DNA from 3 places in the Variovorax palleresanus genome. Region 3 is predicted to be linked to each of the others. Evidence: predicted binding sites of a transcription regulator. Region 3 holds the regulator's gene; each other region holds the start of a gene.

Region 1 (7,802 bases), 260 kb from region 3:
GATGGCGCCACCGTGCTCGTGAGCTCGCAGAACTGGTCGGATTCGGCAGTAAGCAAGAACCGAGAGGCCGGAATCTTGCTTACCAACAAGCCGATCGCGAACTATTTCACCAAGATCTTTGAGTCCGACTGGGCGACCGCCGCGTCCAAGGTGCCGTCTCCAGGCGCGAAGACCATCGGTCCGGAGACGGTGCGCAAGGGCGGCTACATCCAGGTCGCCGCTGCCGACTATCGCGAAGTCTGAGCTTTCTACAGGTATCGCTCAGGAGCCTGTCCTGAACTGGTTCTGCGACAGCCAAGGAGACCGACTCCAGCTTCAAACGCTGGATTGCGCTCACGCGCCTTTCCACGCACCCCTGAACAGCCGCATCGGGGCGGTACAGCCAGCCGGATCCGATTGGTCTCGATGGAGGATGGAATCGGTTTGGCCATGTTCGGGCGATCCGTTCGGCATGTGCCGAGGCGCATTGAGGGGTGGTCGCTCAGCCCTCGCTCTAAAGCACTCTCAGCTTCCGCGAAAATTCTTGCTACAGTTGCCCGCATGGGGACACTCGTGGCCGACCAAATCACTTTCGGAAAACCGCCGGTCAATGAAGTTGTGCTCGGAAGGCACTTCCTCCAGCGGCCTGACTTCGTCGCGCCCTACTTTGGAACGTTCTGGAGCAAGATCCGTGATCGATTCCCGAAAGTTGAGCAAACCCAACCGGTGTTCTCGCCCCAAGAGATTGTTTTCCTGGACCCAGGCACCGTGCAGCCACGGGTTTGGTATGTGTCGGCCGACCAGGCGATGCTGGTTCAGCTCCAACAAAATCGCTTCTATTACAACTGGCGGCAACGGCCGGCCGGAGTGCAATATGGCCGATTTCCGGCCTTGCTTCGTGAGAGTTTGGACATCTGGGAGCTGTTGAATGAGGTCGCCGTCGAGCTCACGGGTCGTCCTTTCCAGACGACGGGTGGTGAAATCACGTATGTCAATTTCATCGAAATAAAGGAAGCTTCGCCAACGGAAATTGCGCAACAATCGTTGTGTGACTTCTTCTGGAATAAAAACGAACGTTTTTTGCCTCCGCCGAGTGGCTTTTCCAGGATGCTGAATTTTCCTCTGCCAGAGGCAAAGGGGGTACTTGATGTCCAACTGGGAATCGCGAAAAACGTGCAAACGGGCAATGATGCCATCAGGCTGGAGCTGACTGCCCACGCGGCGTTGGTCGAAGGTGAGTCGTACGAAGACTGGATCAATGTGGCCCATGATTTCTTGGTTGCTGCGTTCAAGGACCTGACATCCAGTCAAATGCATAAGATTTGGGAACTCCAGGAGTAGAAATGACATACGAAGCGGTGCTCCCCAACCCTGCCTCACGTGGCCTCTCCAATTTTGGACAGCCCTTTCAAGATCCTCGCGCGTTCGGCGTGCCGCCATCGGGTGCCGTGATCGGAAATGGTTTGGAGGAGTTGGATCGATTCCAAGCGGTCGAACGGAAGCTGCTTGCCCTGGATTACGCGTTCTTCGAGGACTATTCAAAGTCGCTGAATGATTTCTCCAGAGAGGCATTTTCAGTATTCATGCGCCACCAGCCATGGGCCAGTCTCCCGTTGCTGGGCGCCGAATCCGATGGAAGTTTGATCGCCACCTGGGAAAGGGATGGTGCATGTTTGACCATTCGCTTTGCTAACCGGTACGAAATAGACTTTGCGATCTCCGTTGGTACTGGTGAAGGTGCACAGAGGCATTGGGGAAAGAGCCAGATTGCTTTCTTCATTGCGGAGCATACGCAGGCAGCAAGAATCATCTCGCGCTGAAGTGCCGTTGCCACTCACTGATTCGGTCGCTCGCACATGCCGTGCAGCTCAGGTTGATGGGGGAAGGCCGACTCCGGCGGCATTCGAATTGCGCTACACAGAGGCGGGCCACGAAGCCTATGTTTCTGTGAACTGGCTTGAATTCCTTCATCAGGGGGCTGCCGACTACCAGACCAAGCTGCAAGTGCTTCGGGAATGGTTGCTGGCTCGGCCGAAGGGCGAAGTGATTGCCCCTTCAAAGAATGGTGTGCTGGCCGTCCTTCCTGTCCAAGCCGTCCAAGGAATGCCACTATCCGCGGCCAACGGCAGTCTTGACTGCGCGCACGAGCCTCGTCACGAAGGCGATCCCCACAGTGGAATTCGGCCTCAGCCTGGTGTTGAAACGTGGCCCCGCCAAGAAGATGCGCCGGGCCGACTTGCCGTTCAGCAGTTCCTCTTTCAGGCCGTTTGCCATTTCGAGGCTGGTCGCTAGCAAAGACCAGAACGGGCTCTACTGGCAGGATGCCGGTCGCGCCTGAGGAAGAAGTGCGCGTCATCGATGACGTGCCGTTGCGCGGCGGGTTTCGCAGATCACTGAATCGGTGCCCTCTCAAAGCAAGGCGTTGACTGGCGAAGAGGGGCCGCCTTCCACCGGTATCCTGTCACCGACCGCCGCGGCGCTGAAGTGGCTTGAAGTCCGTGACAGTCCCAAAGGAGTCCGGTTCGCGGGCCGGAAAAGCACACGTGGTCATTCTTGCGAGACCGCATCGCCAAGCGACAGGACGCTGGTTGACTGTGGCCGCTTTTTCCCACCAGAGGCCAGGACTGCGGAAGCTATGCCGTTCGCCCCGGATTTCTCGCGGGCGCTGATGGTGACTAACGCATGGGAGATCACGTTTCTCTAATTCAAGAGCTAAGGCGCCCGGCTGACCGCGGTTGTTCTACAGCCCGGCTTCTGCGGCCAGTTCTGCCACGGAAATCCCGATTCCGGCAGCAATGCGAACCACAACCATGACGCCGGGGTTCTGAGTCCCTCGCTCAATGCTGCTCATGTAAGACCTATCGACCTTGCTCCTATGAGCTAACTCCTCCTGCGTGAGTCCGCGCGCTTGGCGGGTCGCGCGAATAGCCATTCCCAGCGCCACCAGCGCAGGATCCAGCGCGTGTTGGGGCGAAGGGGTCGGCATGGACAAAATCGTCCGCGAATGCATACGATCGCACCACGGACGATCTTCCACATAAGGGCCTCCCAATGTTTCGTGTCGACAGTCGTTTTGAGATCCACATTCCTCCGTTTCCTGGGGATCAAGGTCAGAAGGTGCAGCAGTTTCATTTCGTCGAGCAGTGCTTCAATGTGCCGTTGTGGCATATCCAAGTACTTCCAAGGGCGGTCGGCGAGGATGACTTCCAGCGATGGAACTGCTATTTGGCGACGCGCGCCAGCGACGCGCTGGGTATCTTGCTGGGACAGCGATGGGAGAGCAGCAAGCTCCATGTTGTCCTACCGCAATACCTGATCCGCACGGACTCGATCGCCCTGGCTAGGTGCAGCGCGCTTTGGGAGTGCAGGGTTAACGGTCAGAGCAACTCAGCTGCTCTGATGTTCGATACAAGCCTGGGGTCATTCGTCGACCCGGAGTTCGAGGTGATCGAAACGGCCAACGTGCAGAGAACCGCAGTTAGATGGAGGGATTCGGAGATTGCCGGCGTGGATTTACATGCGCAAAGCAAGCGCGCCTAGGTCAAGAGTTATCCACATTCGATTGGCCAAGTTTTTCCGTACCCCAAAACGGGAGGGAAAGCGTAGTCACGACGCTACCTTGCTCAGCTGAGAAAAAAAGCGCTTGACTACATCTGATGCGCTTGTTGTTCGGAAATTCGAGGCCGGCATTCTGGATGGCCGACCGCACGCGCTCGCGGGCTTCCTTGACTTCGGTTTCCGCCAGCCCGACGAGCGTGAAGCTCGGCAGGCCGTTGGCCAAATGCACCTCAACCGTGACACTGGCCGCTTCCAGCCCAAGCAAAGCACGGCTTTGCACCAAAGACAGGCTCATTTTTATTACTCTCCCCATTGTGGTGCTCCCATTTTGGGTTGGGCTCGTGCACCGCCGGGGCCTGGAAGCCCCGCACATGAAACGTTTGTAATTTTTCATCGGGGTTTGTGGATCGGCGGGCCACAGGCGCTTCGAAGGGTGAACGAGCACTTTGGCACGCTCCCTGCTACGAAACGGTGTCCCCCCAACTTCCAACCAACCCCGAGGAGTCTCGATGATGCACCGTAAATTCGCCCAGGCAATGGCCGTGGCCGCCCTTGCCGCCCTGCCGATGCTGGCGAGCGCCCAACTTACGGGCAACGTGGCCCTGACCAGCAACTACAAGTTCCGCGGGCAGGACCAGGACATGATCGGGAAGAACGATTACGCGAAGACCAAGGGCTTCAAGCCCGCCATCCAGGGCGGCTTCGACTACGCGTTCGGCGAAAGCGGCTTCTACGTCGGCAACTGGAACTCCAGCGTCAACTGGCTGCAGGGCAACAGCATCGAGAGCGACCTCTACGGCGGCTACAAGTTCAAGGCCGGCCCGTTCGACCTGGACGTGGGCGCACTCACCTACATCTACCCGGGCAACTCCATCGGCAACACCACCGAGCTGTACGGCGCGGGCACCTGGGCCGACGAAGCCGTCGGCTCGTTCACCCTGAAGTACTCGCACACGGTGTCGAAGGACTACTTCGGCTACGCCGGCTACAAGTCGGGTTCGGGCCTGAAGGGCCGCAACACCGGCTACCTGAACCTGGCCTACAGCAAGGAAATCGTGCCCAAGCTCACGCTGAAGGCCGCCGTGGGCTACACCCGCATGTCCAGCGACATCCGCAGCCTGGGCTACAAGAGCTACGTGGACTACAACGTGGGCGTGTCGTATGACTTCGGCAACGGCCTGGCACTGGCCGGCTCGGTGCAGGGCGCCAACAAGAAGAGCTCCTACCTGGCGGTGAGCAACCCGGGCGTCGACTTCGGCTTCGGCACCTTCGGCCAGCAGACCTACTCGCCGAACAAGGCGCGCTTCATCGTCACGCTCAGCAAGACGCTGTAAACAAGCACAAGAACAAGGTGCGGCCCAAGCTGCCGCACCATTCATTCCATCCAAGAAGGAGAAAGTCATGAAGCTGGTCACAGCCATCATCAAACCGTTCAAGCTCGACGAGGTGCGCGAAGCACTGTCGGCCATCGGCGTGCAAGGCATCACGGTCACGGAAGTCAAGGGTTTTGGCCGCCAGAAGGGCCACACCGAGCTGTACCGTGGCGCCGAGTACGTGGTCGACTTCCTGCCCAAGGTCAAGATCGAAGCGGCGGTGTCCGACGACCTCGTCGACCGCGTGATCGAAGCCGTCGAGGGTGCGGCGCGCACCGGCAAGATCGGCGATGGAAAGATTTTTGTCTACAACCTCGAGCAGGTCGTGCGCATCCGCACCGGCGAAACGGGCCGCGAAGCCCTCTGACCAGCCCAGGCTCGAAAGAACAACGACTATGAAAAAACTGCTTGTCTCTCTTGCGCTCGGCTTGAGCGTGCTCACTGCCGCTTTCGCACAGGCGCCCGCGCCCGCCGCGGAAGCGCCGGCTGCATCGGCACCGGCTGCCGCTGCTCCGGCACCCGCGGCCGCGCCTGCTGCTGCCGCCCCGGCTGCAGCAGCCCCTGCCGCCGCCGAGGCAGCGCCCGCCGCGGCTCCCGCTCCTTCTTTCAACAAGGGTGACACCAGCTGGATGATGCTGTCCACGCTGCTCGTCATCATGATGACCGTCCCCGGCCTGGCCCTGTTCTACGGCGGCCTGGTGCGCAGCAAGAACATGCTGTCGGTGCTCATGCAGGTGATGGTCACCTTCTCGATGATCGTGGTGCTGTGGCTCATCTATGGCTACAGCCTTGCGTTCACCGAGGGGAATGCCTTCTTCGGCGGATTCGACCGGCTCTTCATGAAGGGGATCTTCGATCCGGCCACTGGCGTGTTCGCGCCCGCCGCCACCTTCAGCAAGGGCGTCTACATCCCCGAGCTGCTGTTCGCCGCCTTCCAGGCCACCTTCGCCGGCATCACCTGCTGCCTGATCGTGGGTGCTTTCGCCGAGCGCGCCAAGTTCTCGGCCGTGCTGCTGTTCATGGTGATCTGGTTCACCTTCAGCTATGCGCCGCTCGCGCACATGGTCTGGTTCTGGATGGGCCCGGACGCCTACACCGCCGCCAACGTGGTGGATGCACAGAACGCCAAGGCCGGCCTGATCTGGCAATGGGGCGCTCTCGACTTCGCAGGCGGTACCGTGGTGCACATCAACGCCGCTGTCGCCGGCCTGGTCGGTGCCTTTGTGATCGGCAAGCGCGTCGGCTACGGCAAGGAAGCCTTCACGCCGCATTCGCTCACGCTCACCATGGTCGGCGCTTCGCTGCTGTGGGTTGGCTGGTTCGGCTTCAATGCAGGTTCGGCCCTCGAAGCCGGCACCAGCGCCGTACTCGCCTTCATGAACACCTTCACCGCCACCGCAGCCGCGGTGCTCGCATGGTGCATCGGTGAAGCACTGATGCGCGGCAAGGCCTCGATGCTGGGTGCCGCTTCGGGCGCCGTTGCAGGCCTCGTGGCCATCACCCCGGCCGCCGGCAACGTCGGCCTGATGGGCGCCATCATCATCGGCTTCATCGCCGGCTTCGCCTGCCTCTGGGGCGTCAACGGCCTCAAGAAGCTGCTGGGCGCGGACGACTCGCTCGACGTGTTCGGCGTGCACGGTGTCGGCGGTATCGTCGGCGCGCTGCTCACCGGCGTGTTCAACACCCAGGCTCTCGGCGGCCCCGGCCTCGTGGGCGACTGGGTCACGGCCAGCGTGGTGTCCAACGGCATCGGCGCGCAGGTCTGGATCCAGCTCAAGGGCGTGCTGCTGACCATCGTCTGGTCTGGCGTGGTGGCGTTCATCGCCTTCAAGATCGCCGACCTCACCATCGGTCTGCGTGTGTCGGAAGAAGAAGAGCGCGAAGGCCTCGACATCTCCTCGCACGGCGAGACCGCATACAACAGGTAACCCCAAGCAATAGGCAACCCCCCAGTCTTCGCGCACTTCGTGTCGCTTCGCCAACCCCCCTGCTGGGGGCAACACCAGAGGCCCGGCAAAGCCGGTTCCTCGGTGTTCCACGAAGAAGGCATACGACGCAAAGGCTGGTTATAAGAACCACAAGAAGCAATCCTTTTTCAGCAAGGTCTCCTTTGGATGTTCAGCCCGCGAGCGCTTCGGCGCCAGCGGGCTTTTTTTTGTCTTCGGGGCAGCGGATGCACAATCCGGAGATCATGTGGACCACCCTCGAAGACAGCCTCTGCGAACTCGGCGAATCGCCGTTCTGGCACCCGCACGAACGCGCGCTTTACTGGCTCGATATCCCGGGGCGCGCGGTGCTGCGCACGCGCGGCGACATCGGCACGCCGTCGGCCAGGGTGGAGCGCTGGGGCTTGGCCACCGAACCCGGCTGCATGGCGCCGGCCAGGAGCGGCGGCCTCGTGATCGCGCTGCGCGACGGCATCTACCGGGCCCGCGAATGGGGCGGTGAGCTGGTCGCGATGGCGCGTGTCGAACACGACGTGCGCACCATGCGCTTCAACGACGGCAAATGCGATGCGCTGGGCCGTTTCTGGGGCGGTTCGCTCAACGAGGCCAAGGACCGCGCCAACGCCGCGCTCTATTGCTTCGATGCCCGTACCGACACCGGCGTGGCCCCCACATTGACGCAGATGGCCAACGAGGCCACCACCGCCAACGGGCTCGCGTTCTCGCCCGATGCCCGCACCCTCTACTGGGCCGACACCGCCGCGCACGTGGTGTGCGCCTGGAACTGGGACGCCGAGGCCAATTCGCTCTCGCATGCGCGCGTGTTCCACCAGTTCGAGGCCAAGCCCGAAAGCTGGACGCCTGAATCGCCCGTGCGCTATGAAGGCCGGCCCGATGGCGCCACCGTCGATGCGGAGGGCCACTACTGGGTTGCGATGTTCGAAGG
Region 2 (7,802 bases), 1.2 Mb from region 3:
GCGGCCGCCTTTTTCATTTCCATGCATCTGCAAGACATTCTTTATTCCCAGGGCTTCGGCACGCGGCGCGTGTGCGCGGGGCTGATCCAGCAGGGCCTCGTGACGATCGCGGGCAAGGTCGTGAACGACCCGTTCGCCGACCTCGATCCCGAAGGCCTCCTTTTCACGGTCCAGGGCACCGAGTGGGCGTACCACGAAAAGGCCTACCTGATGCTCCACAAGCCGGCGGGTACCGAGTGCTCGCAAAAGCCCTCGACCTACCCGAGCATCTACACGCTGCTGCCGTCCCCGCTGCGGCTGCGGCCCAACAAGGGCGCGGTGCAGGGCGTGCAGGCCATCGGCCGGCTCGACCAGGACACGACCGGGCTGCTGTTGCTGACCGACGACGGCCAGTTCATCCACCGGATGGGCTCCCCCAAGCACCACGTGCCCAAGGTGTACGAGGTCACGGCCAAGCATCCGGTGGACGAAGCGGAGATTGCCAAGCTGCTGGCCGGCGTGGTGCTCGACGACGATCCGAAGCCCGTGCGCGCGGCCGCCTGCGAATCGGACAGCCCGCTGCACTTGCGGCTGACCCTCACCGAGGGCAAATACCACCAGGTCAAGCGCATGCTGGCCGCGGTTGGCAACCGGGTCGAGGGCTTGCACCGCTCGCGCATCGGCCAGCTGGCGCTGCCCGCAGAGCTTGCGCCCGGCCAATGGCGCTGGCTCGACGCCGGACAAGTTGCTGCGCTCCGTGAAAAAACACCGGGATAAGGGCACCGCGAACGGGGGCGGTCAGCCAGCCGTCGGGTCCGGACGTTGATAATCGACAGCACTCTTCCGGAACTTCTCCCTTGCGATTCCTTGCCCGACCGAATGGCCGCTTGCCGGCCTTCCTGCTTTCCTGCCTGACGGTCTGGGTGGCACAAGCCGCCACTGCTGCACCGCCCGAAGCCCCGCCGATCTTCGTGCTCAATTCGCTGGATGCCAGCGTCAGCGTGATCAACCCGGCCGACTGGACCGAAAAGCAGCGCATCGCCACCGGCAAGGAGCCGCACCACATCTACATGACGCCGGACGAAAAGTCGGTCATCGTGGCCAATTCGGCGGGCGATTCACTGACTTTTCTCAACCCCAAAACCGCCGAAGTGCAGCGCGTGGTCTACGGCATCATCGATCCGTACCAGCTGCAGTTCTCGCGCGACATGAAGTGGTTCGTCACCGCCGGAAACCGGCTCAACCACGTCGACGTCTACCGCTGGGACGGCAAGGACCTGAAGCTCGCCAAGCGCATTGCCACCGGCAAGACGCCCAGCCACATCTGGATCGACGCCACCAGCACCATTGCCTACGTGACCATGCAGGACAGCGACGAACTCATCGCCGTCGACCTGCCCACGCAGACCATCCGCTGGCGCATGGCCACCGGCCCCATGCCGGCCGACATTTTTGGCACGCACGGCGACAAGACCCTGCTGGTGGGCCTGACCGGCAGCGACGGGGTGCAGGTGTTCGACGTGGCGGGCGCCGAGCCCAAGCTCGTCGGCAAGATCCCGACCGGCAAGGGCGCGCACGCCTTCCGTTCGGCCGGCGACGGCAAGAGCGTCTTCGTGAGCAACCGGGTGGCCAACACCATCAGCCGGATCGACCTGGCGACGCTCAAGGTCAGCGCAACATACCCCGTGCCGGGCGGCCCCGACTGCATGGACGTTTCCGCCGACGGCAAGACCTTGTACGTTACTTCGCGCTGGGCCAAGAAGCTCAGCGTGGTCGACCTGGCAAGCCAGAAGGTCGTGCGCCAGATCAATGTCGGCCGGTCGCCGCACGGCGTCTGGACCCTGGAACATGCAAAAAGAATCTGAGCGGGTCCCGGTGGCAATCCGGCAGATCCGGCTTCGCAGCGTTTCCGGGGCCGTTTTTGCCATCGCCTGCGCCGCGATGCCGGCCGCGTGGGCGCAAGGCGCTTCCTGCGAAAAGCCGGTCTACCTGACCTTCGACACCGGCCACATGGGCGTCGCTCCGCTGGTGGCCGACGTGCTCAAGCGCCAGAACATACGCGTCACCTTCTTTGCCGCCGCCGAACGCACCCAGACCGACGGCGACAGCCTCGACAGCCACTGGGCCCCATGGTGGAAGGCGAGGGCGGCCGAAGGCCACGAATTCGCCTCCCACACCTACGACCATGCGTACTGGCGCGGCGACCTCAAAGGGGTGGAGCCGAGCTTTCGCATCAAGCCCTCGGCGGGCGCGTTCGCTGGGCGTGAGTTCACCTGGACCGCGGCCGAGTACTGCGCCAACATCGGCAAGGCCTCCGAGCGGCTGGCCCTCATCACCGGCAAGAAGCCGCTGCCGCTGTACCGCGCGCCGGGCGGCAAGACCTCGACCCGGCTGCTCGCCGCAGCCAAGGCCTGCGGCTTCGAACACGTGGGCTGGTCGCCCGCCGGGTTCCTGGGCGACGAGTTGCCGAGCGAGAAATTCAGCAACGAAAAGCTCCTGGCGCAGGCGCTGGAGACCATCCGCCCCGGCGACATCCTGCTCGCGCACCTGGGCATCTGGTCGCGCAAGGACCCGTGGGCGCCGGCCAACCTCGAGCCGCTGATCGTCGGGCTCAAGGCCAAGGGTTTCTGCTTCGAAACCCTGCGCCAGCACCCCGATTACCGCGCCTGGATCGCGTCCCACCCCTGAGGCCCCTGCCGTGATCGATTGGTTGACGGACGCCTTTTCCGCGCTGCAGGGCTGGTTTTTCGAGACGGTGATCCAGCCCCTGGTCTATGCCGTCGGCCTCGGCGGCTGGACCGAAGATGCCTTCGACGCCACCGGCTGGCTGCTGGTCGGCCTGATCCAGGTCCTGGTGCTGCTCGCGGTCATCGGTCCGCTGCAGCGCTGGCGGGCCGCCGAGCCGGTCACCGACCGCCGCGCCATTCGCATCGACGTTCTCTACACGCTGATCCATCGCCTCGGCGTGTTCCGCCTGGCCATGTTCTTCACGCTCGAGCCGCTCTTCGACGAAGCCATCGGGAGCCTGCGCACCGCGGGCTGGGGCACCTTCCACCTCGACGAGGCCTGGCCCGGCGTCACCGACGTGCCGTGGGTCGCGTTTGCAATCTACCTCGTGGTGCTCGATTTTGTCGGCTACTGGATCCATCGCGGCCAGCACCAGTTCAACTGGTGGTGGGGCCTGCATTCGCTGCACCATTCGCAGCGCCAGATGACCATGTGGAGCGACGACCGCAACCATCTGCTCGACGACATCGTGCACGACACCCTGATCGTCATCGTGGCGCAGCTGATCGGCGTCGCGCCCGGCCAGTTCATTGCCTTCGTGGCCTTCACGCAGCTCAGCGAAAGCCTGCAGCATGCCAACCTGAAGCTCGGTTTCGGCGCCATTGGCGAGCGGCTGTGGATCAGCCCGCGCTTTCACAGGCTGCACCACAGCATCGGCCTGGGCCATGAATCGCGTGGCGCCCACACGCTGGGCGGGCACAACTTCGGCGTGCTGCTGCCCTGGTGGGACATGCTCTTTCGCACCGTCAACTTCGAGCCGCGCTACGACCCGACCGGCATCCGCGACCAGGTCGAGCCCGGCGCCGACGGACGGCTGCGCGACTACGGGAGCGGCTTCTGGGCGCAGCAATGGCTCGGCCTGAAGCGGATGGTCGGCCGCGGCTGAGCGCCGGCCCGAACCGAGCCGGTTATCCTTCGCACCCAATGCGCCTGCTCCTCGACTCTTTCTGGCGCGCGGTCGCCTATTGCATGCTGCCGCGCGTGATCGTGCTGTCGCTGCTGCCCCTGGGCCTGATGGTGCTGCTGGCCGCAGGGTTCGGCTATTTCTTCTGGGACGCCACCGTGGCATGGACCCGCGAGGCGCTCGACGCCTGGCCCCTGCTGTCGAGCTTCTGGGGCTGGATCGGGCGGCTCTTTTCGGGTGACGTCACGGCCGTGCTGGCGCCGCTGGTGGTCGTGGTGGCCGCCACCCCGCTGATCGTGGTCGTCTCGCTCCTGATCGTGGCCGGCCTCATGGCGCCGCCGCTCACGGCACTGGTGGCGCACCGCCGCTTTCCCGCGCTGGAGCGCAAGAAGGGCGCCTCTTTCTTCGGCAGCGTGGCGCGCTCGCTCGGCGTGACTGTGCTGGCGCTGGTGGCGCTCGTGGTTTCCATGCCGCTCTGGCTCATTCCCCCGCTGGTGCTCGTCCTGCCACCGCTGATCTGGGGCTGGCTCACCTACCGCGTGATGAGCTTCGATGCGCTGGCCGAGCACTCAAGCCCCGAAGAGCGGGCCACCATCCTGCGCGCGCACCGGCTGCCGCTTTTATGCATCGGCGTGCTGTGCGGGTACCTGGGGGCCGCGCCCAGCATCGTCTGGGCCTCGGGCCTGCTGTTTGCCGCCGCCTTCTTCGTGCTGGTGCCGCTCGCCATCTGGATCTACACGCTGGTATTTGCCTTTTCGGCGCTCTGGTTCGGCCACTATTGCCTCGATGCCCTGGCGCAGTTGCGTGCCCAGCGCGGAGCCGCCGCCGCTTCGGCCGAAAGCGCCCCAGCCCTCGAAGCCGACCAGGCCGTTCTTTCTCAGTGGAAATCCCCATGACCCGTGCATTCGGACTGATCGTCGTCGGCGACGAAATTCTTTCGGGCAAGCGTGCCGACAAGCACATGCCCAAGGTCATCGAGCTGCTCGCCGCGCGCGGCCTGCAGCTTGGCTGGGCCGAATACGTGGGCGACGTGCCGGCGCGCATCACGGCGGCGCTCGGCCGGGCCTTTGCCTCGGGTGACATCGTCTTTTCGACCGGCGGCATCGGCGCCACGCCGGACGACCACACGCGGCAATGCGCCGCCCTGGCCCTGCGGCTGCCGCTCGAACTGCATCCCGAGGCCGAGCTGCTGATCCGCGAGCGCATGCAGGACACCGCGCGCGAACAGGGCATTGCCTACGAGCCGGATCGGCCGGACAACATCCACCGCCTCAACATGGGCGTGTTTCCCAAGGGCGCCACGATCATCCGCAACCCGTACAACAAGATTCCGGGCTTCAGCGTCGATCACGTCCACTTCGTACCTGGCTTTCCCGTCATGGCGTGGCCGATGATCGAATCGGTGCTCGACAGCCGCTACGCGCACATGTTCACCAGCGGGCAGGCGGCCGAAAAATCGGTCATCGTCTTTGGCGCCATGGAAGCAACGCTCACGCCTCTGATGGAGGCCATCGAAGCGGCGCACGCGGGCATCAAGGTGTTCAGCCTGCCCAGCGTCGACCATCCCGAGTACGGCCGCCACATCGAACTCGGGGTCAAGGGCGATCCCGTTCGCCTTGAAGCCGCCTACGCGCAGCTGATCGAGGGCCTGCACGCCTATGATGCGAAGCTTGGCCCGGAATTGGTGCGCTAGTTTTGAATGCACCAAATTAGTGATTTCTCGCCTTTTTTTGGGGTTTGCGGCCCTTGCCGGCGCCTCTTCCGAAGAGGCGACAATGGCACAGAAACTGCATCCTTCGTCCCTGTATTCCTAACCACCATCCAACTCAGGAGAAACTGATGGCAAAGACCGTCGCCGATGTACTCAAGCTCGTCAAGGAAAACGAGGTCAAGTTCATCGACTTCCGCTTCACCGACACCCGTGGCAAAGAGCAGCACGTGACCGTGCCCGTCTCGGCTTTCGATGAAGACAAATTCACCTCGGGCCACGCTTTCGACGGCTCGTCCATCGCTGGCTGGAAGGGAATCGAAGCCTCGGACATGCAGCTCATGCCCGACCCCAACACCGCCAACATCGATCCCTTCTTCGAAGAAACGACGCTGATCCTGACCTGCGACGTGATCGACCCCGCCGACGGCAAGGCCTACGAGCGCGATCCGCGTTCGCTCGCCAAGCGCGCAGAGGCCTACATGAAGGCTTCGGGCCTGGGCGACACCGCCTACTTCGGTCCGGAACCCGAATTCTTCGTGTTCGACGGCGTTCGCTGGAAGAACGACATGTCGGGCTGCTTCGTCAAGATCGACTCCGAAGAAGCCTCCTGGAACACCGACAAGGAATACGAGCACGGCAACACCGGCCACCGTCCCGCGGTCAAGGGCGGCTACTTCCCGGTTCCCCCGGTCGACAGCTTCCAGGACATGCGCTCGGAAATGTGCCTGGTGCTCGAATCGCTCGGCATCCCGGTCGAAGTGCATCACCATGAAGTGGCCAATGCCGGCCAGATGGAACTCGGCACCAAGTTCAGCACGCTCGTGCAACGCGCCGACTGGGTCCAGCTGCAGAAGTACGTGATCCACAACGTGGCCCACGCCTACGGCAAGACCGCCACCTTCATGCCCAAGCCCATCGTCGGCGACAACGGCTCCGGCATGCACGTGCACCAGTCGGTCTGGAAGGACGGCAAGAACCTGTTCGCAGGCGACGGCTATGCGGGCCTCTCGGACTTCGCGCTGCACTACATCGGCGGCATCATCAAGCACGCCCGTGCCCTGAACGCCATCACGAACCCCGGCACCAACAGCTACAAGCGCCTGGTGCCCGGCTTCGAAGCCCCGGTGAAGCTGGCCTACTCGGCCAAGAACCGCTCGGCCTCGATCCGCATCCCGTTCGTGGCCAACCCGAAGGGCCGCCGCGTCGAAGCGCGCTTCCCCGATCCGCTGATGAACCCGTACCTCGGCTTTGCTGCATTGCTGATGGCCGGTCTCGACGGCGTGGAAAACAAGATCCATCCGGGCGAAGCCGCCAGCAAGGACTTGTACCACCTGCCGCCGGAAGAAGACGCGCTGATCCCGACCGTCTGCCACAGCCTCGACCAGGCTCTGGAATACCTCGATAAGGACCGTGCGTTCCTGACCAAGGGCGGCGTGTTCACCGACGCGTACATCGATGCGTACATCGATCTCAAGATGCAGGAAGTCACGCGCTTCCGCATGGCGACGCACCCGGTCGAATTCGACATGTACTACTCACTCTAAATCGGTGGGCGCAAGCCCCTGATGGTTAAGTAAGACAAAAAGGACGGCTGCGGCCGTCCTTTTTCGTTGACGCGGAACATCTTGTCACCGATGGGGTCGAATTGCAGGAAAATGCACCTTTGTCGCGCCATCCACCGATTCTCATGAAGACTGCTTCCCTCATTTTCCTGGCTGGTTCATTGTTCGCCGTCGCCTTGCCGGCGTCGGCTCAGGAGCGCGTGTGGCGCTGCGGCAATGAATACACCAACAATGCAACCGTGGCGCAGCAAAAGGGCTGCAAGGTTCTCGAAGGCGGCAACGTCACCGTCGTGCAGGGCACCAAGCCTTCGGGCGGCGGTTCGGCGAGCAGCGGTTCCGGGCCGGCCGCGGCGCGTGCGCCGGCCGGCAGCCCGCGCGTCGAGGGCGTCGACCAGCGCGCCCGCGACGGCGAAGCACGCTCGGTGCTCGAGGCCGAACTGAAGAAGGCCGAGGCCCGCCAGGCGGAACTGCAGAAGGAATACAACAACGGCGAGCCCGAAAAGCAGGGCAGCGAAGGCCGCAACTACCAGAAATACCTCGATCGCGTGGCTGGAATGAAAGCCGAGCTGGCGCGCAACGAGAGCGACATCGCGGGCATCCGCCGCGAACTCGGCCGTCTGCCGGCCAAGCAGTAAACCATGGTGTTCGGGAAGAAGGCGACTGGCGCCGGCCTGCGCTTTCAGTCCTTCGACCTGCTGTCCACGCTGATTGCGGTGGTCAGCACCAACGGCTCGGTGCTGTTCGCCAATGCGGCGCTCGAAGACGCGCTGGGCACGTCGCGCCGCACGCTCGAAGGTTCTCAGTTCGGTGCCTGCTTTCACGAGCCGCACGTTCTGCGCACCGCCATCGACGGTGCGCG
Region 3 (7,802 bases):
CGGCTTCCACAAGGTGGTCAACATCCAGGGCACCGACCACCACGGCACCATCGCGCGCGTGCGCGCCGGGCTCCAGGCCGCGGGCGTCGGCATTCCCGCGGGCTATCCCGACTACGTGCTGCACACCATGGTGCGCGTGATGAAGGGCGGCGAAGAGGTCAAGATCAGCAAGCGCGCGGGCAGCTACGTCACCTTGCGCGACCTGATCGAGTGGACCAGCACCGATGCCGTGCGCTTCTTCCTCCTGAGCCGCAAGCCCGACACCGAATACACCTTCGACGTCGACCTGGCCGTGACCAAGAACAACGATAACCCGGTGTACTACGTGCAGTACGCCCATGCGCGCATCTGCTCGGTGCTGGCCGGCTGGGGCGGCGACCCCGCCACGCTCAAGAACGTCGACCTGTCGCCGCTCGAGAGCCCGGCCGCACAGGCGCTCATGCTGCTGCTCGCCAAGTACCCCGCCATGCTCACGGCCGCCGCGAAGGATTTCGCGCCGCACGACGTCACTTTCTACCTGCGCGAACTGGCGGCCTGCTACCACAGCTACTACGACGCCGAGCGCATCCTGGTCGATGAAGAACCGGTCAAGCTGGCGCGGCTCGCGCTCGTCGCCGCCACCGCGCAGGTGCTGCACAATGGCCTCGCGATTCTCGGCGTCAGTGCGCCGAGCAAGATGTGAAAACACCATGAAGAAGACAACCAGACAACGCGGCAACATCGTCATCGGGCTCATCATCGGCCTGGTGCTGGGGTTGGGTGTCGCGCTGGGCATTGCGGTCTACGTGACCAAGGTGCCGATCCCGTTCGTGACCAAGACCCAGCGCGGCGGCGCCGAGCAGGACGAAGCCGAGGCCCGCAAGAACCGCGATTGGGATCCCAACGCGCCCCTGGCAGGCAAGGCTGGCGCACCCAAGCCGGTCGCCCCCGCTCCGGCCGCGCCGGCCGGCGGCGACACCACGGCCGTGGCACCGGCCACCGCGCCGCCGCCTGCTCCCCCGGTGCCGGTGGTCGTGGCGCCGCCCAAGCCCCCGCGTCCGGCGCCGGTGCCGGCCGAAGCCAATTCGCTGCCGCCTTCGAACGATCCGCTGGGCGACCTTGCCCGTGCGCGCGCCGGTGGCAACAATGGCAGCACCACCACTGCTTCCGCCGCGCCAAGCAGCAACAACGGCGCCGCAGCGGGGGCCGACCCGTTCATGTATTTCGTGCAGGCCGGCGCCTTCCGCACCACCGAGGACGCCGAGGCCCAGCGCGCCAAGCTGTCGCTGATGGGTGTCGAGGCCCGGGTCACCGAGCGCGAGCAGGCCGGTCGCACGGTCTACCGGGTGCGCGCGGGTCCGTTCAGCAAAAAGGACGATGCCGACCGCCTGAAAGAGCGGCTCGACGGCGGCGGCCTCGAATCCGCGCTGGTGCGCGTCCAGCGCTGACGCCCCCGCGAACCGCCGGCCGCGGCCTCCGCGAGCGGCGGTCACGAATATTCTTTAAGCTTTGCCGCGCGGCACGGGCCGCCGCCAACCCGGATTGTCCTGGGCAAGCCGCATGCGGGAACTCCGCGCGGCGCGCCGGCTCAGTCTGCCGTACCCAACAGGAGAACTCTTTCAATGAAACGTCGTGACTTTTCGCTGGCCGCCACCTCGCTCGGGCTGCTTTCCCTGGCCGGCAACACCGCGCACGCCCAGGCGCGCGTGCCCAAGGCCGGAACCGAGTACCTGGTGCTCGACAAGCGCGTGGCGGTCGATGCGCCCGCGGGCAAGATCGAAGTGATCGAGTTCTTCTCGTACAACTGCCCGCACTGCAACGATTTCGAGCCGCAGCTCGAAGCCTGGCTCAAGACGGCGCCGAAGGAAGTGGCATTCCGCCGCGTGCCCGTGCCTTTCGTGGGCAACGACGTCGAAGCCAAGCAGCGCCTGTACTACGCGCTCGAAACGCTGGGCAAGGTCGACGAATTCCAGCCGAAGGTGTTCGACGCGATCCACAAGCAGCGTCAGAACGTGAACGGCGACGCCAACATCATTGCCTGGGCCACCGCCAACGGCCTGGACGGCGCCAAGTTCAAGGAGGTGTTTACTTCGTTCGGCGTGGCCAGCAAGGCGAAGCGCGCCTCGCAGATGACCGACGCCTACAGGGTGGCCGGCGTTCCGGCCCTGGCAATTGCCGGCCGCTGGTATGTGGACGGCGAAACGGCCGGCAACATGACCAAGGCGCTCCAGGTCGCCAACTTCCTGATCGGCGAAGCCAAGAAGGGCTGACCCCCTTTTGCAGGGGGTATCACCTGCGGCCGGCAGAGCCGGTTTCGCGGTGTTTCCGGATGGATGTCAAGCCCGCTTTGGCGGGCTTTTTCATCCGTGCGTGCAGGGCTGGCGCCATCTGCCGCATACAATGCAGAGCAAGTTTCGTGCCTCTATGACATTGCACTCCTACTCCAACACCACTCCTCTTGTTCGCCGCTTCGGCCGCCTGGCTCGCCTGAGTGTTGGCGCGCTGTTGCTGGCCGGTCTCGCCTCGGGCGCCCTGGCCGAGACGGCCGACCGCACCAAGCCGATGAACATCGAGTCCGACGCCATGCGTTATGACGACCTCAAGCAGACGAGCGTGTTCACGGGGAACGTGCTGGTCACCAAGGGCACGATCATCATCCGCGGCGCGCGCATCGACGTTCGGCAGGACGCCGAGGGCTACCAGTACGGGGTGGTCACGGCGGCTCCCGGCAAGCGGGCCTACTACAAGCAGAAGCGCAATGCGCCCGACGAGTGGATCGAGGGCGAATCGGAGGTCATCGAGTACGACAGCCGCGCCGACAACGTCAAGTTCATCCGCAATGCCGTGATGCGCCGCCTGCTGGGCGCCACGCCAAACGACGAAAGCAGCGGCGCGCTCATCGTCTACGACCAGAGCAACGACACCTACACGGTCAACGGTTCCACCGTGCCGCCCAACACCGGGGTGAATGCCCCCGCGGGCGGTGGGCGGGTGAAGACCATCCTGACGCCCAAGAGCGCCACGGCGCCCGCGCCAGGCGCCTCGGCGCCGGCCGGCGGACGGGCCGCGCCAGCAGCGCCCCAGCCGGCACCCGGTGCCGGCCTGCGGCCGAGCACCACGCTCAGCGGCAGCGAAGGGGAAGGGCGCAAGTGATAGAAACCGCTGGAAGCCACACCGCCGATGGCACGCCGGGCAGCCGCCTGGTGGTGCGCGGCCTGCAAAAAAGCTACGGTAGCCGCAAGGTCGTCAAGGATGTCTCGCTCGACGTTCAAAAGGGCGAAGTCGTGGGGCTCCTGGGCCCCAACGGCGCCGGCAAGACCACTTCGTTCTACATGATCGTGGGCCTGGTGCGGGCCGACGCCGGCGAGATCACCATCGACGGCGAACCCATTGCGCACATGCCGATCCACCGGCGCGCCCGCATGGGCCTGAGCTACCTGCCGCAGGAAGCCTCGATCTTCCGCAAGCTCACGGTCGAGGAAAACGTGCGTGCCGTGCTCGAGCTCCAGCGCGAGCCCGATGGCAACGGCAAGCCCGCGCCCCTGTCGAAGCAGCGCACCGAAGAGCGGCTCTCGGGGCTGCTGGCCGACCTGCGCGTGGACCATCTGCGCGATTCCCCCGCGCTCGCGCTCTCCGGCGGCGAGCGGCGCCGGGTCGAAATTGCCCGCGCGCTGGCCACCCAGCCGCGCTTCATCCTGCTGGACGAGCCCTTTGCCGGCATCGACCCCATCGCGGTGATCGAGATCCAGCGGATCATCAGCTTCCTGAAGGAGCGCGGCATCGGCGTGCTCATCACCGACCACAACGTGCGTGAAACGCTGGGCATCTGCGATCACGCGTTCATCATCAGCGACGGGCATGTGCTGGCACAAGGCACACCCTCGGAGATCGTCGACAACGCCGAAGTACGCAGGGTGTACCTTGGCGAGCACTTCCGGATGTAAGGGAGGAGCCGGTCTCCATGAAGCAAGGGCTGTCCCTTCGCGTTTCGCAGCATCTGGCGCTCACACCGCAGCTGCAGCAGTCGATCCGGCTGCTGCAGCTCTCCACGCTCGAACTGAGCCAGGAGGTCGAGCAGATGCTCGACGAGAACCCGTTCCTCGAACGCACCGCGGAAGAAGCGGCGCGCGAGGAATTCGGCCTCGATGCCATCGATACCCCGATGCCGCGCGATGAATCATCGGGCGAGGCCGGCGAGAGCGACTTCGCCTCGGCTCCGGCGAGCAGCGCGGCCACCACCTCCAGCGAAACCACGGCCGCGGCCGAAACCGACGTTCCCGCCGCCGACGCCACCGAGCGCGAGCCCGACTGGGAAGGCGACGGCACCGTCGACATGGCGCCGGACGACAGCGAGTGGGGCAGCGATGCTCCCGCGCGCCAGAACAACCTGGGCGACGACGAGCGCGCCGACGCCACCGAACTCGCGCGCAGCCAGGAGTCGCTGCAGTCCTTCCTGCACCGGCAGGCGCTGAGCCTGCGGCTCAACGAGAACGACTGCGCCGCGCTGCGCTTCCTGATCGAATCGCTCAACGACGACGGCTACCTCGAAGATTCGCTGCCGGCGCTGGCCTCGGGCCTCGCGGGCGACGACAACGACCAGTTCGACGAGCTGGTGCATCACTTCCAGGTGGCGCTCGGCCTGCTGCAAAGCCTGGAGCCGGCCGGCGTCGGCGCGCGCGACCTGGGCGAATGCCTCGGCATCCAGCTGCGCGCGCTCGCCAGCGAAGACGAAACCGAAGAACACGCCCTGGTCCGCAAGACCGCCATCGCCATCTGCAAGCAGCCGATGGAGCTGCTCGCGCGGCGCGACTTCAAGCGCCTGGCCACGCTCACCCGCACCAACGAAGAGCTGGTTCGCTCGGCGCTGCAGATCATTTCGCGCCTGGAGCCCAAGCCGGGCCGCCGTTTTGTCGATGTCGAGCGCAACATCGTGATCCCCGACGTGATCGTCACCAAGATCGGCCGCGGCACCAACGTCAAGTTCCGCGTCATGCTCAACCCCGAGGTGATGCCGCGCCTGCGCGTGCACGACATCTATGCCGGGGCGCTCAAGTCGCACAAGGGCGAGGGCAGCCAGGCGCTGTCGCAGCGGCTGCAGGAGGCACGCTGGTTCATCAAGAACATCCAGCAGCGCTTCGACACCATCCTGCGCGTCTCCAACGCCATCGTCGAGCGGCAAAAGAGCTACTTCGTGCACGGTGAACTCGCGATGCGGCCGCTGGTGCTGCGCGAGATCGCCGACGAGCTCGGCCTGCACGAATCGACCATCTCGCGCGTGACCACCGCCAAGTACATGGCCACGCCCTTCGGCACCGTCGAGCTCAAGTACTTCTTCGGCTCCGCGCTTGGCACCGAGACCGGCGGCAATGCGTCGAGCACCGCGGTGCGCGCGCTGATCAAGCAGTTCGTGAGTTCCGAGAGCATCAAGAAACCGCTGTCCGACAGCCAGATTTCCGAGATGCTCAAGGAGCAGGGCATCGAATGCGCGCGGCGCACCGTGGCCAAGTACCGCGAGGCGCTGCGCATCGCGCCCGCCAACCTCCGCAAGGCGCTGTAGAAAGCCGTCGATGGCCCCTCGCCGCCTGCTGTCGCGCTGTGGGCACTGGGTCTTGGCCGTGGCGGTGGCGCTGCTCGTTGCCGGCTGCGCCACCCTGCCCGACGAAGCGCCGCGCCCACCCACCCGGGCCATGGCGGTGTCGGCCGACACCGCGCTCGGCAAGATCGCGCTGGCCGCGCAGCCCGACCTCGATCTCAGCGGTTTTCGCCTGATGCCGGGCGGCGATTTCGCCTTCGACACGCGCATCCAACTCGCGCGGCGCGCCCAGCGCACGCTCGACGTGCAGTACTACCAAATCGAGAACGACGAGACCGGCCGCTACCTGCTGCGCACCCTGCGCGATGCGGCGGAGCGGGGCGTGCGCGTGCGGCTCTTGATGGACGACCTCTACACTTCGGGCGAGGACGAACTGCTGCTCGGCCTGGCCGCCACGCCGAACGTCGAACTGCGCCTCTTCAACCCGTTTCCAGCCGGGCGCGGCAGTCTGCTCAAGCGCTTCGCGGCCTCGCTCTTCGACTTCAGCCGCGTCAACCGGCGCATGCACAACAAGCTCTTCATCGCCGACGGCGCGATGGCGGTGGCGGGCGGCCGCAACATCGGCAACCAGTACTTCAGGCGCACGGCGGGCGAGAATTTTCTCGATCTCGACACCTTCGTGACCGGCGCGCTGATGCCGCGTCTCGGCACCCTGTTCGACCAGTACTGGAACAGCGTGTACGTGCGGCCGATCCAGTCGGTGGTGGCCACGGGCCTTTCGCGCGAAGAACTGCAAAAGCGCTTCGAAGCCGCCACCGGCCCCGACACCACGCCGCCGCCGCCGCGGCCCGCCCCCAACGACCTGCTCGGCTACAGCCCGATGGCCGAGGACCTTGCCACCGGCAAGCTCGGCCTGATCTGGGCCCTTGCCGAGGCCTACGCCGATTCGCCCGACCGCGTGATCGGCAAGACGGCGTCCTATGGCGGCGTGCCGCTGCTCGACGTCGACAGCGTGCGCTACAACGTGGTGGAGCAGATGCGCCGCGCGCGCTCCGAGGTGACCATCGTCTCGCCCTACCTGATTCCGGGCGAGGCCGGCCTGGAGGTGATGCGCGAGATCCGCCGGCGCAACGTGAAGATCAGCGTGGTCACCAATTCGCTCGCCGCCACCGACGAGCCGCTGGTTCACACGGCCTACCGCCGCTACCGGCCCGACATGCTGAAGCTGGGGGCCGACCTGTACGAGCTCAGCACCACGCGCACCCGGCGCAGCGTGCGGCTCGGCCTCTTCGGCACCTCGGTCGGCCGGCTGCACGCCAAGTCGGCCGTGATCGACCGGAGCATTCTCTTCGTCGGCTCGATGAATTTCGATCCGCGCTCCGAAACGCACAACACCGAGATCGGCCTTTTCATCCGCAGCCCCGAGATGGCGCAGCAGGCGCTCAAGCTCATCGACGTGCTCAAGCAGCAGGGCGCTTATCGCCTGCGCTTTGCCGAGGACGGCAGCAAGTCGCGCATCGAGTGGATCAGCGAGGACGCCGGCAAGACCACCGTGCTGAACGAAGAGCCCGACTCCGGCTTCTGGGACCGCGCCATGCTCGAGCTGCTGGCGCCGCTCACGCCCGAGAGCCTGCTGTAGGCCGGCCGTTCATGTTCCCTATTGCTGCACGTTGACCGCTTCGACCTGCACCAGCAGCTTCACCTTGTTCTCGAAGCCGAAGTTCAGCCCCCAGGTGATGCCCCAGTCGCTGCGCTGCACCGTGGTTTCGAAGTCGCCGCCGCAGACCTGGCGGTTGATGAGCGGGTTCAGGTAGCAGTTGAAGCGCACGGCCTTGAGCGTGACCGGCCTGGTCTGGCCCATCAGCGTGAGCGTGCCCGGCACGTCGACCACCTTGTCGCCGCTGAATTCGATGCGGTCCGCCACGAAGCGGCCGGTCGGAAACTCGGCCACGTTGAAGAAGTCCTTGCTTTGCACGTGGCGGTTGAGCAGGTCGACGCCGGTGTTGATGGAGCTGATGTCCATCGTGATGTCGACCTTGCCGCTGCTGCCGCTGCCGTCGATCTGCACCGAGCCGTCCTTGGTGCTGAAGCGGCCGCGGTTGGTGGTGGTGCCGTAGTGCCCCATCTCGTACATCACGAAGGTGTGGGTCGGGTCGATCACGTAGCTGGCGTTCTTTACCGGGCCGCCCGCGGGCTTGGCGGCCACGGGCGGCGCCGTGTATTCCTGCGCCAGGGCGGGGGTGGCAAGGGTCGCTGCAGACAGCGCGGCAGCGAGGAAGAGCTTCTTCAT

Evidence for each region. Region 3 encodes sigma-54, which starts transcription at its own class of promoters, with help from an activator protein. Its sites were predicted from a motif close to TGGCANGNAANCTGCTTT; they were not measured.
Region 1: a site for sigma-54 is predicted at 3,985-4,002, ahead of ACJ7Z0_RS17455 (TorF family putative porin). Genes of this name have one in related genera too.
Region 2: a site for sigma-54 is predicted at 5,447-5,464, ahead of glnA (type I glutamate--ammonia ligase). Genes of this name have one in related genera too.

Annotation. Positions count from the first base shown of each region.
Region 1 is NZ_JBJNVP010000002.1:2,869,335-2,877,136, forward strand. Features, by position in the region: gene ACJ7Z0_RS17420 (phospholipase D-like domain-containing protein) at 1-243, shown strand, start outside; gene ACJ7Z0_RS17425 (TIGR04255 family protein) at 553-1,320, shown strand; gene ACJ7Z0_RS17430 (hypothetical protein) at 1,323-1,799, shown strand; gene ACJ7Z0_RS17435 (hypothetical protein) at 2,153-2,317, shown strand; gene ACJ7Z0_RS17440 (helix-turn-helix domain-containing protein) at 2,720-2,989, opposite strand; gene ACJ7Z0_RS17445 (hypothetical protein) at 3,031-3,519, shown strand; partial or broken gene ACJ7Z0_RS17450 (magnesium chelatase domain-containing protein) at 3,620-3,832, opposite strand; gene ACJ7Z0_RS17455 (TorF family putative porin) at 4,047-4,871, shown strand; gene glnK (P-II family nitrogen regulator) at 4,939-5,277, shown strand; gene ACJ7Z0_RS17465 (ammonium transporter) at 5,306-6,838, shown strand; gene ACJ7Z0_RS17470 (SMP-30/gluconolactonase/LRE family protein) at 7,102-7,802, shown strand, end outside.
Region 2 is NZ_JBJNVP010000002.1:4,335,276-4,343,077, forward strand. Features, by position in the region: gene ACJ7Z0_RS24150 (pseudouridine synthase) at 22-756, shown strand; gene ACJ7Z0_RS24155 (YncE family protein) at 837-1,844, shown strand; gene ACJ7Z0_RS24160 (polysaccharide deacetylase family protein) at 1,921-2,667, shown strand; gene ACJ7Z0_RS24165 (sterol desaturase family protein) at 2,678-3,652, shown strand; gene ACJ7Z0_RS24170 (EI24 domain-containing protein) at 3,691-4,566, shown strand; gene ACJ7Z0_RS24175 (competence/damage-inducible protein A) at 4,563-5,363, shown strand; gene glnA (type I glutamate--ammonia ligase) at 5,510-6,925, shown strand; gene ACJ7Z0_RS24185 (hypothetical protein) at 7,069-7,578, shown strand; gene glnL (nitrogen regulation protein NR(II)) at 7,582-7,802, shown strand, end outside.
Region 3 is NZ_JBJNVP010000002.1:3,128,934-3,136,735, forward strand. Features, by position in the region: gene argS (arginine--tRNA ligase) at 1-682, shown strand, start outside; gene ACJ7Z0_RS18610 (SPOR domain-containing protein) at 690-1,427, shown strand; gene ACJ7Z0_RS18615 (thiol:disulfide interchange protein DsbA/DsbL) at 1,602-2,249, shown strand; gene lptA (lipopolysaccharide transport periplasmic protein LptA) at 2,404-3,132, shown strand; gene lptB (LPS export ABC transporter ATP-binding protein) at 3,129-3,923, shown strand; gene rpoN (RNA polymerase factor sigma-54) at 3,941-5,536, shown strand; gene ACJ7Z0_RS18635 (phospholipase D family protein) at 5,547-7,151, shown strand; gene ACJ7Z0_RS18640 (YceI family protein) at 7,170-7,802, opposite strand.